3 regions of the Microbacterium sp. MMO-10 genome follow, and region 2 is predicted to be linked to each of the others. Evidence: predicted binding sites of a transcription regulator. Region 2 holds the regulator's gene; each other region holds the start of a gene.

The links. The regulator LexA, encoded in region 2, represses DNA repair genes until DNA is damaged. The targets are predictions, from matches to a motif close to TCGAACANNTGTTCGA.
Region 1: WFJ17_RS10940 (HNH endonuclease signature motif containing protein) is a predicted target of LexA. The motif match lies at 2,551-2,566, and genes of this name have one in related genera.
Region 3: WFJ17_RS09255 (Rv2578c family radical SAM protein) is a predicted target of LexA. The motif match lies at 3,185-3,200, and genes of this name have one in related genera.

The regions. Positions count from the first base shown of each region.
Region 1 covers NZ_JBBCSV010000003.1:447,245-452,229, forward strand. The annotation lists gene WFJ17_RS10930 (amidohydrolase family protein) at 1-154, opposite strand, end outside; gene WFJ17_RS10935 (tryptophan 2,3-dioxygenase) at 158-949, opposite strand; gene WFJ17_RS10940 (HNH endonuclease signature motif containing protein) at 1,187-2,485, opposite strand; gene WFJ17_RS10945 (EamA family transporter) at 2,759-3,655, shown strand; gene WFJ17_RS10950 (GntR family transcriptional regulator) at 3,713-4,459, opposite strand; gene WFJ17_RS10955 (phosphate/phosphite/phosphonate ABC transporter substrate-binding protein) at 4,632-4,985, shown strand, end outside.
Region 2 covers NZ_JBBCSV010000004.1:668,115-673,099, forward strand. The annotation lists gene WFJ17_RS15840 (methylenetetrahydrofolate reductase) at 1-581, shown strand, start outside; gene metE (5-methyltetrahydropteroyltriglutamate--homocysteine S-methyltransferase) at 617-2,938, shown strand; gene lexA (transcriptional repressor LexA) at 3,075-3,761, opposite strand; gene WFJ17_RS15855 (LysM peptidoglycan-binding domain-containing protein) at 4,087-4,443, shown strand; gene WFJ17_RS15860 (histidinol-phosphate transaminase) at 4,542-4,985, shown strand, end outside.
Region 3 covers NZ_JBBCSV010000003.1:96,998-101,982, forward strand. The annotation lists gene WFJ17_RS09240 (DEAD/DEAH box helicase) at 1-482, shown strand, start outside; gene WFJ17_RS09245 (GNAT family N-acetyltransferase) at 559-1,035, opposite strand; gene WFJ17_RS09250 (phospholipase) at 1,267-2,100, shown strand; gene WFJ17_RS09255 (Rv2578c family radical SAM protein) at 2,136-3,176, opposite strand; gene WFJ17_RS09260 (M15 family metallopeptidase) at 3,623-4,243, shown strand; gene WFJ17_RS09265 (acyl-CoA dehydrogenase family protein) at 4,407-4,985, shown strand, end outside.

The DNA.
Region 1 (4,985 bases), on a different contig from region 2:
CCGAGACCGCGCCGGCGATCCGCGCGATCTGCACCGGATCCGACCCGAGGTCGAGTCCGCGCCCGAGCCTGCTGGATTCGAGCAGGCCGACGTCCACGAGCTGCAGGTGCACGTGATGATCGGTGAACCCGCCGATGGAGAGGGCTTCCGCCATCGGTCACCGCCCGATCTCGGTGCGCACCGCGTACAGCTCGGGGAAGAAGGTGAGATCGAGGGCGCGCTGCAGGAAGTCGACCCCGCTGGATCCGCCGGTGCCGACCTTGCGGCCGATCGTGCGCGTGACGGTGCGCAGATGCCGGAAGCGCCAGAACTGGAAGTTGTCCTCGACGTCGACGAGCTCCTCGCACGCCTCGTACAGGTCCCAGTGCTCGTGCGGGTTCTCGTAGATCGCGGTGAGCACCGGCACGAGCGACTCGTGCATGCGATACGGCTGCCGCACGTCGCGCTCGAGGATCTCGGCGGGGACCGGCAGCCCCCGTCGTGCGGCGAGCCGGAGGAACTCGTCGTAGAGCGTCGGGCGCTCCCACTCCGCGGTCAGCATCGCGAGGTTCTCGGCGTGATCGCGGAACACCCCGAGCATCCGCTCGTTCTTGTTGCCGAGGGCGAACTCGACGGCGCGGTACTGCACCGACTGGAAGCCGGAGGAGTTGCCGAGGTCGCCGCGGAACTCCGCATACTCGGTGGGGGTCAGGGTGGCGAGCACCGACCACTGCTGGGTGAGCACCTCCTGGATGTGCTTCACCCGGGCCATGTGCTTGAGCGCCGACCGCAGGTCGTCCTCGGCGAGCCGGTCGCGGGCGGTGCCGAGCTCGTGCAGCACGAGCTTGAGCCACAGCTCGGTGGTCTGGTGCTGGATGATGAACAGCATCTCGTCGTGGTGCTGCGGCACGCTGACCGGATGCTGTGCGCCGAGGAGCCGGTCCAGGTCGAGATAGGAGCCGTAGGTCATCCGATCCTTCAGATCGGTGACGATGCCCTCTTCGAGCGCGCGTTCGTTGTCCGCCACCGGCGACCTCCTCGTCGTGTACGTCTCCAGTATTTCATCGGCGCTTCGGAAGCGTCTGTGATCGGAGCCATCGCCCCGCCCCCCTGATCCGTCTCGCTGCACGTGCCATCGGCTGCGCGAGTGTGCAGGCGAGGACCTCCGCCCGTGTTCGTTCTCGCCCGCGCTTGTCTCCGCCCGCGGTCATGCGGCGGCCGTGCGGGCGGAGTCCTCTTCGGGCGTGTCCTGCGCCACGAACATGACCCGCGGCGGCGGCGCGTCCGAGTACTCGACGCCGGCGGGGGTCGTCCAGACGATGGTCCCGTCCCGGCGCTGGCGCGCGGTCCAGCGCCACCTCGCGTCGACGTCCGGGTGCTTGAGGGCATGGTGGGTGGCGCAGAGGCACGCGAGGTTGGTGATCGCGGTGGGGCCGCCGCGGGCGTGGTCGTAGGTGTGATCGATCTCGCACCTGCGCGCGGGTCTGCGACAGCCAGGGAACCGGCAGGTGCGATCTCGGGCGCGGAGATGGCGCCGCATCGCCGCGGTCGGCTGATAGGCGGTGGTGCGGGTGATCATCCCCGCGTCGTCGAGGTGCAGTCGTCGCCAGGAGGCGGCGGACGCGGCGAGGTCGCGCGCGAGGTCGGCGTCTGCCGGGCCATGGGCGTCGAGCTCGGCGAGGCGGTCGTCGATCCCCGCGAGGGTGGCGGCGCTGACGGTGACCTGCACCGTCGGGCGGATGCTCTCGAGGATGTCGGCGTCATGGTCGACGCGGCCGGTGAGGAGGCGCAGCAGGATCCGGTCGCAGCGCACCTGATCCAGGGTGCGTGCGTCGCCCAGCGGATCGGGGTCCGCGCCGTCCTGCTTCGCCGCGCGGAGGATCGCATGGCCCTCCTGCGTGACCAGGTCGTACGCGGAGTGGATGAGCACGGCGGGGCCCGTGACGTGCAGGCTCGCCTGTCCGCGGCCCTCGTCGGTCACCGTGACGAGCCGCTGATCCTGTGCGCGGTCGTGCTGCTCCTGCACGGTCGCGGGCGCGAGGGCGGCGACGACGCTCTCGGCGAAGGCCTTCGTGCGCGCGCGGGTCTCCGCGGAGGCGTAGGGGACGACCGCCGTCTCGTAGGCGGCCGCCACGGCATCGTCCCCGGCGGGGAGATCGCGCGCGGCCTCGACGATCACGTCGGCGTGCGCCAGCGTGAGCGCACCGGCGGCGAGGGCTTCACGCGTGCCAGGGAGGCGCTCCTGCAGGGTGTGTGCATTGGCGAGCTGCTTCGCAGCGGCGTAGGCGGTGATGCGCAGCCCCGCGGAGAGCTCGCTGATCATGGATCGTTCGGCCTGCTCGAAACCGTCCTGCCCCGGGCGGATCTCATCGAGGAGCAGCCGCACCCGTTCGGCCAGTCTCTCCGCCTTCCTGGCCTGCAGCCGGGAGATCTCGCGGTCGATCTGCGCGCACTCCTCGACCAGCGCCGCGCTGCGGCGAAGCGTGTGGTCGAGGGCGGGTTCCATGCTTCCAATCTAGAACGCAGCATCGATGCTGGAGAGGGGAAGAGGGGATCTGTGGACAACCGGTTTCGCACATCCGTATGACGGATCGAATCGCGGGTTCAAGGGGTCGCGCGGGCGTCGCTAGGCTGTCCCGTGACAGCGCCTAGGGTTCCGGGGTCCGCCCGACTGGTCCGAGCGGCGCCACGTCGGGCCTTCGTGGGCCCGACGTCATCTGAACGGACAAAAGCCTGGAGGAACCACGTCCGTCGCGCCCGCGCCGGACCGAAGGTTCCCATGTCGCTCGTCGCTCTCGTCCTCGTCTTCTCCGCCGCCATCGCCCACGCGGGCTGGAACGTGCTCGCGCACGGCGTCAGCCGCGCCGGCTACCCGTTCCTGTGGTGGGGCGCCGTCTCCAGCACGCTCGTCTGGATCGGCGTCGTGCCGTTCACCGGCGGCATCGGCACGGGGGACGTCGGCGGCTTCGTGCTGGGCGTGCTGGTCTCGAGCGTGCTGCACGTGACCTACATGGTCGTGCTGCAGCACGGCTACCGCGTCGGCAACCTCTCGACCGTGTACGCGACGGCGCGCGGGACGGGGCCGTTCCTCTCGGTCATCATCGCGATGACCCTGTTCGGCGAGCGGCCCGCGCCGGTCGCCCTCGTCGGCGTCGCGGTCGTGATCATCGGGATCGTGGCGATCGGCTTCGTGGACCGGGCGGGCTCGGCGGTCTCGGCCCTCGCCGCCCCGCAGCCGTCGGCGCCGCGCCGCCGCATCGACCCGGGGCTGCTCTTCGGCCTCCTCACCGGAGTCACGATCGCCGTCTACACGATCTGGGACGCCTTCGTGGTGCGGGCGCACGGCCTCTCGCCGGTCGCGTTCATGGTCGGCACCGCCGCGATGCAGATCCCGTTCTACTCGTTCGCGGTGCGCGGGCGCTGGGCGGCGCTCGCCGCGTTCGGACGCCTCGAATGGCGCCGGATCCTGGCCTTCGGGGTCCTCTCGCCGCTCTCGTACATCCTCGTGCTGCAGGCGATCCGCATCGCTCCCGTGGCGCTCGTCGCGCCGCTGCGCGAGGTGAGCGTGGTGCTGGTGAGCCTGTTCGGGGCGTTCGTGCTGCGCGAGGGGCGCCCGGCCTGGCGGGTGGGGGCCGCGGCGATCGTCGTGGCCGGGATCGCGCTGCTGGCGGTGTGAGCGCGCTGCCCCGGGACCCGGGGGTCGTCAGGGGTGCGCGGGCCCGCGGCGGACGGCTCAGCCGCCCACGGCGCGCAGGTACTGCCCGTCGGAGGAGATGCCGGATCCGGAGACCGTGAACCGCACGATGCGGGAGAGATAGCGGTCCTCGCTGGCCTCGAAGATGCGCCCGTCGGCGTCGCGCGAGGTGCGGCTGAGGCGCAGGATCGGGGCGCCAGGAACGACCTCCAGCAGCGCCGCATCCTGCTCGTCCGCGGCGACGGCGTCGATCTCGTGCTGCAGGCCCACGATCGGGTGGCCCTGCGATGCCAGGAATTCGGTGATCGAGATCGCATCGGTGTCGACGCTGAACAGCAGGCGGCCGACCTCTTCCGTGTAGAAGAGCCGTTCGAGCATCGTGGGGCGGTCGTCGAGGAAGCGCAGTCGCACGACGCTCACGATGGTGTCATCGGGGTCCACCCCGAGGGACTGAGCCTTCTCGGGTCCGGCTCGGCGCAGGCTCAGCTCCTGGGTGCGGGCGCCCGGGCGGGCGCCGAGCTCGCGGGCCCAGCGCGTGAACGGCACCGACACGTCCACGGCCTGGGTCGCCTTGCGCTCCACGACGCGCGCGGGCCTTCCGCGCGCGGTCTCGATGAGCCCCTCGGCGCGGAGCGCGGCCAGCGCGTTGCGGATCGGGCCCCGCGAGGTGCTCCAGCGCTCGGCGAGCTCCGCTTCCGTCGGCACCGCGTCGCCGGGGCGGAGGCGGCCGGAGGCGATCCGGGCGCGCAGATCGTCGGCGATCTGGGTGTAGACAACCTCGGGCACATAGGCATACTACTTCGTCGCCTCGGTGAGCGCACCCTCGTTCCAGCAGTGTTCATGCAGACGAATCGCGGGTGAACAGTCGGGGAACAGTGCCGAGGTAGGTATACATCTCGACTGTGAGCTTGAGAGAGTCTTCGAGGATCCCCTCCGCACCAGAACCCGAAAGGTCCTCATGAAGCTTCGCGCTCTCACCGTCGCAGCCGGCGCCGCCGTGCTCGCCCTCGGCCTCGCCGCATGTTCTGGCGCCGCCGGCGCCGCCACCGGCACCGACGCGCCCGCTGCCGCGAACGGCGGCTATGCCGTCGACGCGAACACCCTCGTCTTCGGCGTCGTGCCCGACTCGGTCGACACCCAGACCAACTACCAGCCCCTCATGGACTACATCGCCAAGGAGACCGGCAAGAAGGTCGAGTACCACGAGTCCACCGACTACGCGGCGCTCATCGAGGCGGCCGTCGCCGGCAAGGTCGACGTCGCCTCCTTCTCCGGCTTCACCTACATCACGGCCACCAACGCCGGCGCGAAG
Region 2 (4,985 bases):
AGAGCTCGGCTCAGCTCGTGCAGCTCATCGACCGGGCGCAGGCCGAGCGCGCGCCCTACCAGGAGCGCCCCATCCCCGGCGTCCCGGGCGCCGTGCAGGTGACCCCGCGCCGCAAGGTGAACATCGCGGTCGCCGCCTATCCGAACGGGCACCCGCGCTCGACCTATCGGAACCAGGACATCGACGCGCTGCTGGCCAAGCAGGCGGCGGGGGCGACGCTCGCGATCACGCAGCTCTTCTTCCATCCCGACGACTACTTCGCCTTCGTCGAGCGGGCCCGCCGCGCCGGGGTGACGATCCCGATCCTGCCCGGGATCATGCCGATCACCTCGCCCGCCCGGCTCCGCCGTGTGCTGGAGCTCAGCGGCGAGGAGCTGCCCGCCGAACTGTCCATCGCGCTCGAGGTCGAGCCCACCGCCGAGGGGCGCACCGAGATCGGCATCGCCCAGGCGGCCGCCCTCGTTCGCGAGCTCGTCGACGGCGGCGCACCCGGCGTGCACCTGTACGCCTTCAACCAGCACCGCACCGTGCTCGACGTGCTCGAGAACGCCGGCGTGCTCCAGACCGTCGGCGCGCGCTGAGCCGCACCTTCCCCCTTCCGTCAGAGAGGACCGTCATGACCGCATTCCCCGAGGGCACCGTCCTGGGCTACCCCCGCATCGGCCGTCGCCGCGAGCTCAAGAAGGCCGTCGAGGCGTTCTGGGCCGGGCGGATCGACGAGGCCGAGCTCGAGCGCACCGCCGCCGAGTTGCGTGCGACCACCCGGGAGCGCCTCGCCGCGCAGGGGCTGGGCCGTGACGACTCGGCGATCCCCGAGTCGTTCTCGTACTACGACCAGGTGCTCGACGCCGCCGTCACGGTCGGCGCGATCCCGGCGCGCTTCGAGGATCTCCGCTCCGAGGACGGCACGATCGGCCTGCCCGCCTACTTCACCGTCGCCCGCGGCGAGGGCGAGCGCGCGCCGCTCGAGATGACGAAGTGGTTCGACACGAACTACCACTACCTCGTGCCGGAGATCGGCCCCGACACCGTGTTCTCGCTGTCCAGCGACCGCATCGTGCGCCAGGTGCAGGAGGCGGCGGAAGCCGGCTTCCGCACGCGTCCGGTGGTCGTCGGTCCCGTCACCTTCCTCGCCCTCGCCAAGGCGGCCGACGAGGCGCCCGCGGGCTTCGACCCGCTGTCGCGCCTGGACGACCTGCTGCCGGTGTACGCCGAGCTGCTCGGCGCGCTCAAGGCCGCGGGTGCGGAGTGGGTGCAGCTCGACGAGCCGGCCCTCGTGAGCGAGTCCCTGCCCGCCTCGGTCGCCGAGCTCGGCGCCGCCGCCGCACGCGCCTACGGCGTCCTCGGCGGGTTCGCCGAGCGCCCGGCGATCTTCGTCGCCGCGCCGTACGCGGCGCTCGACGCGAACCTCGAGGTCCTCGCCGGGGCCCCGATCGAGGCGATCGGCCTCGACCTGGTGCGCGGCACCGTGCCCGCTGCCGTCTCCGGGCTCGCGGACAAGGTGCTCGTCGGCGGCGTGATCGACGGCCACAACATCTGGCGCGGCGACCTCGCTGCGGCCTTCGACACCCTCGAGGCGCTGCGCAGTCTCGGCGCGGCCGGCGTCTCCGCCGCGACCTCCACGTCGCTGCAGCACGTGCCGCACGACGTCGAGGACGAGACGAAGCTCGATGCCCGGCTGGTGAGCTGGCTCGCCTTCGCCGACCAGAAGGTCGCCCAGGTCACGACCCTCGCCACGGGTCTCGCCGAGGGCCGCGACGCGATCGCCGCCGAGCTCGACGCCGCGTCCGCCGCTCTCGCCGATCGCCTGAGCGCCCCCGGCGTGCGCGTCGAGGCCGTGCGTGCGCGGACCGCGGGCCTCACCGAGGGCGACTTCAGCCGCGGGGACTACGACGCCCGCGTCGTGGCGCAGGAGAACGCGCTGAACCTGCCCGCGCTGCCGCTCACCACGATCGGATCCTTCCCGCAGACCGGCGAGATCCGTCGCGCCCGTGCGCAGTTCACCCGGGGCGAGATCACCGCCGACGAGTACGACGGCTTCCTCCGCGACGAGATCGGCCGCGTCGTCGAGCTCCAGGAGGAGCTGGGCCTGGACGTGCTCGTGCACGGCGAGCCCGAGCGCAACGACATGGTGCAGTACTTCGCCGAGAACCTCGACGGCTTCGACGTCACCGAGAACGGCTGGGTGCAGTCCTACGGATCCCGCGCCACGCGTCCGTCGATCCTGTGGGGGGACGTCTCCCGCCCCGCGCCGATCACGGTCGCCTGGTCGCAGTACGCCCAGTCCCTCACCGCGAAGCCGATGAAGGGCATGCTGACGGGTCCCGTCACGATCCTGGCGTGGTCGTTCGTGCGCGACGACCAGCCGCTCGCGGAGACCGCGAACCAGGTGGCGCTGGCGCTGCGCGACGAGATCGCCGATCTCGAGGCCGCCGGCATCGGCGTGATCCAGGTCGACGAGCCGGCGCTGCGCGAGCTGCTGCCGCTCAAGAAGGCCGACCAGCCGGCCTATCTCGACTGGTCCGTCGCGTCGTTCCGTCTCTCCACCGCCGGTGCGGAGACCGCCACGCAGGTGCACACCCACCTCTGCTACTCGGAGTTCGGCGTGGTCATCGACGCGATCCGCGCTCTGGACGCCGACGTGACGTCGATCGAGGCCGCCCGCAGCCGCATGGAGGTCGTCACCGACATCGCCGCCTCGGGCTTCGACCACGGCATCGGCCCGGGCGTCTATGACATCCATTCCCCGCGCGTGCCGGAGACCGCCGAGATCGAGACGCTGCTGCGTCGCGCCGTCGAGGAGATCCCCACGCGTCAGCTCTGGGTCAACCCGGACTGCGGCCTGAAGACGCGTGGCTACGAGGAGACCAACGCCTCGCTGCGCAACATCGTCGAGGCCACCCGTCGCGTCCGCGAGGACGTCTCGGTCGCGGTCTGACCGTGTAGGTCGTTCTGCTCGTCGAGGCCCCCTCGCAGCACCGAGGCCCCCTCTCAGATCCGGATCTGAGAGGGGGCCTCGGTGCGCAGAGGGGGTATCGACGCGGATGGCTCGATGGCGCGATGGCGCGTGAGGATCAGACGGCGCGCAGCACGGCCACGACCTTGCCCAGAACGGTCGCGTCATCGCCCAGGATGGGCTCGAACGCGCTGTTGCGCGGCAGCAGCCACACGTGACCGTCGCGGCGGCGGAACGTCTTGACGGTGGCCTCGCCGTCGAGCATCGCGGCGACGATCTCGCCGTTCTCGGCCGTGCCCTGGGAGCGTACGACCACCCAGTCCCCGTCGCAGATTGCGGCGTCGATCATCGACTCGCCGGAGACCTTCAGCATGAACAGGTCGCCCTTGCCGACGAGCTGGCGGGGGAGGGGGAAGATCTCCTCGACCTGCTGCTCCGCCGTGATCGGCACACCCGCCGCGATCCGGCCGACGAGCGGCACCAGGGCCGCGTCGCCGACCGACGGCGCCGTGTCGGCGGGGTTCTCCGTGGAGGTCCCCGGGAGGTCGATCAGCACCTCCATGGCGCGGGTCTTGCCGGCGTCGCGGCGCAGGTAGCCGCTCAGCTCGAGCTGGCCGAGCTGATGCGTCACGCTGCTCAGCGACTTGAGGCCGACGGCGTCGCCGATCTCGCGCATGCTCGGCGGGTAGCCGTACCGGGCGATCGAGGTCTGGATGACCTCGAGGATCGCCATCTGCTTCGCACTGAGGCTCTTGCGGCGCCGCGTCCGCGGGGCCTCGGAGCCGGGGGTCGCGCCGTCGCTCATGCCATCTCCTTCGTGTGCGTCCGGCCTTCGCGGAGCCGTTCGATCCCGCCTGTCCGGGGGCGGCGGTTCGAATGTCGGTGGTCCGTGATGGGGTCTTGTTATCGAAACCGTATCCGAGACCGGAGCGGAATCGGTAGATCTGTTCGAGCGTGTCGATGAATTCGGATCCCCGATTTTCGAAGAACGCTTGACAGATGTTCGAACTCGAAAGTAGTTTCGGAACGTAGGTTCGCCTCTCCAGAGGCCCGGACCCCCGGAAGCTCACACAGAGGAGCTATCGGGATCCGGGGAGAGGCGGACCCGCACACAACAGAGGAGAAGCACCATGAGCAGCATCACCTTCGCCGCACCGGTCCCCGCCACGCGTCTGCGGATCACCGCCCGCGGTCGGCGCGTGCTGGCGGCGCTGGTCGCGCTGCCGGTGGCGGCCGGGATCGCCTTCGCCGCACTGAGCGGGGGATCGGCTCTCGCCGCGGGCGAGCACACCGCGGGAGGTGCGTTCGCGACGGTCACGGTGCAGCCCGGGGACACGCTGTGGTCGATCGCGGGCGAGATCGCACCCGACGCGGATCCGCGTGACGTCGTGGCCGACATCTCCCAGCTCAACATGATCGGCGGCGGCGTGATCGAGGTCGGTCAGCACCTGGCGATCCCCGCGCAGTACAGCGCGACGCAGCGCTGACTCGCACCGCTTCGGACTCGGCACCCGTGCTCCGCCGGAGCTCTGCAACCGCCGACATCTGTGCGCCGGTGCACATCCGAGCCGCCTAGCATGGCAGGGTGACTGCCTCGCTCGACGACTTACCCCTTCGTGACGACCTCCGCGGGCTCCGCCCGTATGGAGCCCCGCAGGCGCCGCTGCCCGTGGCGCTGAACGTGAACGAGAACACCCATCCGGTGCCCGAGAGCGTCGCGAGCGACATCCTCGACGACATCGCGGTGGCGCTGCGCGACGTGAACCGCTACCCGGACCGCGAGTTCACCGAGCTCCGGGAGGCGTTCGCCGGCTACCTCGGCCACGGCCTCGAAGCCTCGAACATCTGGGCGGGCAACGGATCCAACGAGGTGCTCCAGCACATCCTCCAGGCGTTCGCCGGTCCCGGGCGCACGGTGTTCGGCTTCGCCCCGACGTACTCGATGTACCCCCTGCTGACCCAGGGGACGGGTGCGACCTGGGTCGCCGGTACGAGGCACCCCGACTACGAGATCACCGTCGACGAGGCG
Region 3 (4,985 bases), on a different contig from region 2:
AGATCCTCGCCTCCCTCGTCGATCGTGACGGGCGCACCCTCGTCTTCTCGCGCACCCGCGCCTTCGCCGAGCAGCTCGCGGAGCAGTTCGAGGACGCCGGGATCCCGGCGGTCTCGCTGCACGGCGATCTGAACCAGGCCAAGCGCACCCGCAACCTGCAGAAGCTCACCTCCGGACGGGTGAACGTGCTCGTCGCGACGGACGTCGCCGCGCGCGGCATCCACGTCGACGACATCGACCTCGTCGTGCAGGCCGATGCCCCCGACGAGTACAAGACGTACCTGCACCGCGCGGGCCGCACCGGGCGCGCCGGCAACGCGGGCCGCGTCGTGACGCTGATCACCCGTCAGCGCCGCCGCCGCATGACCGAGCTGCTCGACCGCGCCGAGATCGACGCGCCGTTCGAAGAGGCCCGCCTCGGTGACGACCTCATCGAGGAGATCGCCGGTCGCGTGCCGACCGCGGCCGATCTCACCTCCTGATCGCGACGCACCCCGAGCGACACGAAGGGCCGAGGGGCGAGGATCCTGGATCCTCGCCCATCGGCCCTTCGTCGTCTCAGAGGTCCAGGACCCAGTCGTTGCTGAGGAGCACGCCGCCGCGGAACGGGAACGGCGTGGTGCCGCGCAGGACGAAGCCCGCGCGACGGCAGAGCGCATTGGACGGCGCGTTGTCGACGGACGGATAGGCATGGAGCTCGTCATGTCGTCCGTCGGCACGGACCACGCCGATGAGCTCGTCAAGCGCCAGCCCCGCGTAGCCGTGGCCCTGGTGTTGCGGAAGAACTCCCCATCCGGTCTCCCAGGCGACCTTCTCGCCCTCGTGGATCTCCCAGTAGCCGATCGATCCGACGGGCTCCGACCCGTCGACGATCACGAGCATCCGCCCCGGCAGGTCCTCCTTCAGGTAGCGGAGATGTCGCTGCTCCAGCTCCTCCGCGCTCTCGGTCGTGACGAGATGCGCCGTCATCTCCGGGGTGTTGAAGGCATCGAGCAGCGGTCGGTCTCCGGGCTGCCAGGGGCGGAGGTTCACCATGGGGCGACGGTATCGGCCGGCACCGACATCGGGTCGAGACGGCCGCAACAGGGCCCCGACGACCGCGTGGATCCGAACCTGGGAATTCGAGCAAAATATCTTGCTACATCTCGGGATCCTCGGTGGGCTCCCAGGAACAGTGATGCAGGATCGTTACCTTGTACGCCCGACCCGAGGGCGTTGCGCCGCTACCCGAGCGGCCCCGAGGACTTCAAGGATCGTTACTTCGTCATGTCGAGAAACCCGTTCTTCCGCTCTGCCCGTCGCAAGACCGTCACCATCGTCGGCGCCGCCGCCGTGCTCGGAGCCCTCGCCGTCGGCGGGGCCGTGCTCGTCGCGCCGACCGTCGCCGCCGCCGCTCCGGCGATCGCCCAGGTCGACGACGTGACCGCCTACAACCAGCGCTCGCAGGTGCGCGCCGCGCTCGACACCGCGAAGACCGCGATGAGCGATGCCGCCGCCGTGAACGCCGACGTGAAGGCGTCGGGGCTCGATCTCGGGCAGGGGCGCAAGATCGTCGACGTGACCGGGCTCCGCTCGGCGCACGAGGTGCTGTCCGACGCGGCGTCCGACAAGGCCGCCGTGCACACCGACCTCGCCGTCGCCGTCGCCGACTACTCGGAGAAGGTCGAAGCGCAGGTGACCGAGGTGCGCGGCAACCTGAACAACGCCGTCGCGCAGAAGCAGGCGGCGGACGCGGCCGCGGCCCAGGCCGCCGCGGAGGCCCAGGCGGCCGCGGAGGCGCAGGCTGCCGCGAACACCCCGGACGGCGCCCGCGCCACCGCGCAGCAGCTGATGGCCAGCGAGTACGGCTGGGGTGATGACCAGTTCCAGTGCCTGAACTCGCTGTGGAACAAGGAGTCGGGCTGGGATTACCAGGCCTACAACCCGTCCGGTGCGACCGGCATCCCGCAGGCGCTGCCGGGCGACAAGATGGCGACCATCGCCGACGACTGGGCCACCAACGCGACCACGCAGATCAAGTGGGGCCTCGGCTACATCTCCAGCGTGTACGGCAGCCCCTGCTCGGCCTGGGGTCACTCGCAGGCCACGAACTGGTACTGAGCCCGGATCCGGCTCCGCGGCGGAGGCCGCGGACGTCAGAACAGGGTCGCCGACGGCTCCGGTGCGCGCACGGCGCGCACCGGAGCCGTTCCGCGTGCGCGGGCGGGACGGTCCTCGGAATGCAGCGCCTCGAGACCGTGCAGTCGGATCAGCGGCTTGACGCGCCGGCCGAGCCACTGCCGGTAGTCCTTCGGGGCCTCGGCGGCCGCACCCGGGTACAGTGCCCGATACGACGACAGCAGGTCGGGCCGATGCTCGGAGAGCCACTGGAGGAACCACGGCTTCACGCCGGGCCGCAGGTGCAGCGCTCCGTAGATCACGTGATCGGCGCCCGCCTCCTTGATCCGTCGCAGCGCATCGTCGATCGCGGCCACCGAATCGGTGAGATGCGGCAGGATCGGCATCAGGAACACCCCCACCCGGAATCCGGCGTCGCTGAGGGCCCGCACTGTGTCGAGTCGCGCCTGGGTCGACGGCGCCCCGTGCTCGATCGCCTCGCGCAGCGTCTCGTCGAACATCGCGATCGACAGCTGCACGTCGACCGGCACGCGGGTCGCGGCTTCGACGAGCACGGGGATGTCGCGGCGGATCAGCGTGCCCTTGGTGAGCACCGAGAACGGCGTACCGGAGTCCGCGAGCGCGCGGATGATCCCCGGCATGAGCCGGTACCGCCCCTCCGCGCGCTGATACGGATCCGTGTTGGTCCCGAGGGCCACCGTCTCGTGCCTCCAGGATCCCCGGCGCAGCTCCTTCTCGAGCGTCTCGACCACATTCACCTTGACGACGATCTGCGAGTCGAAGTCGCGCCCCGCATCCAGATCCAGGTAGGTGTGCGTCCCCCGGGCGAAGCAGTAGACGCAGGCATGACTGCAGCCGCGATACGGGTTGACCGTCCAGGAGAAGGGCATCTTCGACGGACCGGGCACGTGGTTCAGCGCCGACTTCGCCAGCACCTCGTGGAAGGTCATCCCCGCGAACTCCGGCGTCGTCACCGTCCGCAGGAATCCGGTGCGGTTCTCCATGCCCGGCAGCGCCTGCGCGTCGGTGTCGTCGATCCTCTGCCCCTGCCATCTCATGACGATATTCGAACATAAGAACGATAGTGGGTCAAGGCCGATGGGGAGAAAGATTCGAGGATGGGAGATCTTCAGGTCGGGCGGTGAGAATGGAGCCGTGGCATACCCGAGGCACCCGACACGCTCTCGCGGCATGCATTCGCGCGTGGTGCTGCTGTTGTTCGTCACGATCGGATTGGCTGTCGCGCTGATCGGCGCGCTCTGGTCGCTCGCCGACGGCTCGGCGCAGAACGGTCCCGCCGGCGCGGCCGAGGATCCGGATCCGGTCGCCGCGGCGGCGGGGATCGAGATGCCCGCGGCCGCGACGAGCCTGCCCGCGGTGCGGCTGCGCGCCGTCGCCGTCGCGGACCCGTGCGGGCAGGCCTCGGTGCAGCAGGCGCTGGCCTCGGGCGGGGATGACGCGGTGGTGTCGGCGTTCGGCGGGGGGTGCCGCGTTCCGCGCCGCCGTGGCGACGGGGAACGCGCCGTGCATCGACCTGTCCGATCCGCACCGCGACTGGGTCGTGGTGAACAAGGCGCGCCCCCTGAACCCGGTGACGTTCGCGCCGTCCTCGTTCGGGGACGTCGCGCTGTCGGTGGACGGCGCCGGCTCCCTCCGCGCGGACACGGCCCAGGCGCTCGACCAGCTGTCCGCCGCCGCGGATGCCGCGGGCGTCGGGACGATCGCGCTCGCCAGCGGTTACCGCTCCTACGACACCCAGGTGCAGACCTACTCCGGGCAGATCGCGCAGTACGGACAGGCGCAGGGGGACGCGCTCTCCGCCCGTCCCGGACACAGCGAGCATCAGACCGGGCTCGCCGCGGACGTCGTCTCCTGCGCGGGCGGCTGCGGCAGCATCGACTCGTTCGGCGGCACCGACGCCGGTGCCTGGGTCGCGCAGAACGCCTGGCAGTACGGCTTCATCGTCCGCTACGGGGCCGGACAGACGGGGGTCACCGGCTACGACCCCGAGCCCTGGCACCTGCGCTACCTCGGCGTGCCGCTCGCGACGGCCTATCACGACGGCGGCTACGCCACCCTCGAGCAGTTCTTCGGGCTCCCCGCGGCCCCGGCGTACCCCGGCTGACCGGCCGCGCGGGGCCGCCCGGTCCGGGGTATGGACCCATCGCACAAACGTGACACGGAGTCTCACGCGGGGTGGGATGCATTCCCACAATCGACGCCGGGATCCGCGGGATCCCGCATAGGATCGCCAGTGCGAAGACGCATCAACGATCTGGAGGAGCGCGATGGAACGCGACATCTACGACGAGGATCACGAGGCTTTCCGGGGTCTCGTCAAGGACTTCATCGGCCGCCACGTCACGAACGAGGCCATCGACCGCTGGGAGGCGGCCGGCGAGATCGATCGCGCGACCATGCTCGCGGCGGGCGAGGCCGGCCTGATCGGGCTCTCCGTGCCCGAGGAGTTCGGCGGGGCCGGCATGCTGCAGGACTACCGCTTCCGCACCATCGTGATGGAGGAGGTCATCGCCGCAGGTGCGGGGTCGCTGGCCGGTGCCTTCGGGATCCAGGACGACCTGGCCGTCCCCTACCTCGTGCACATGGGCACCCCCGAGCAGAAGGCGAAGTGGCTGCCCCGCATGGCGACCGGCGAGGTGCTCGGCGCCCTCGCGATGACGGACCCCGGCGCCGGCTCCGACCTGCGCGGCATCAAGACCAACGCGAAGAAGGTCGACGGCGGCTACATCCTCAACGGCGCGAAGACGTTCATCTCCTCGGGCACCACGGCGGACATCGTGGTGACCTTCGTCAAGACGGGGGAGGGCAACCGGCCCGACGCGTTCAGCCTGCTGATCGTCGAGAAG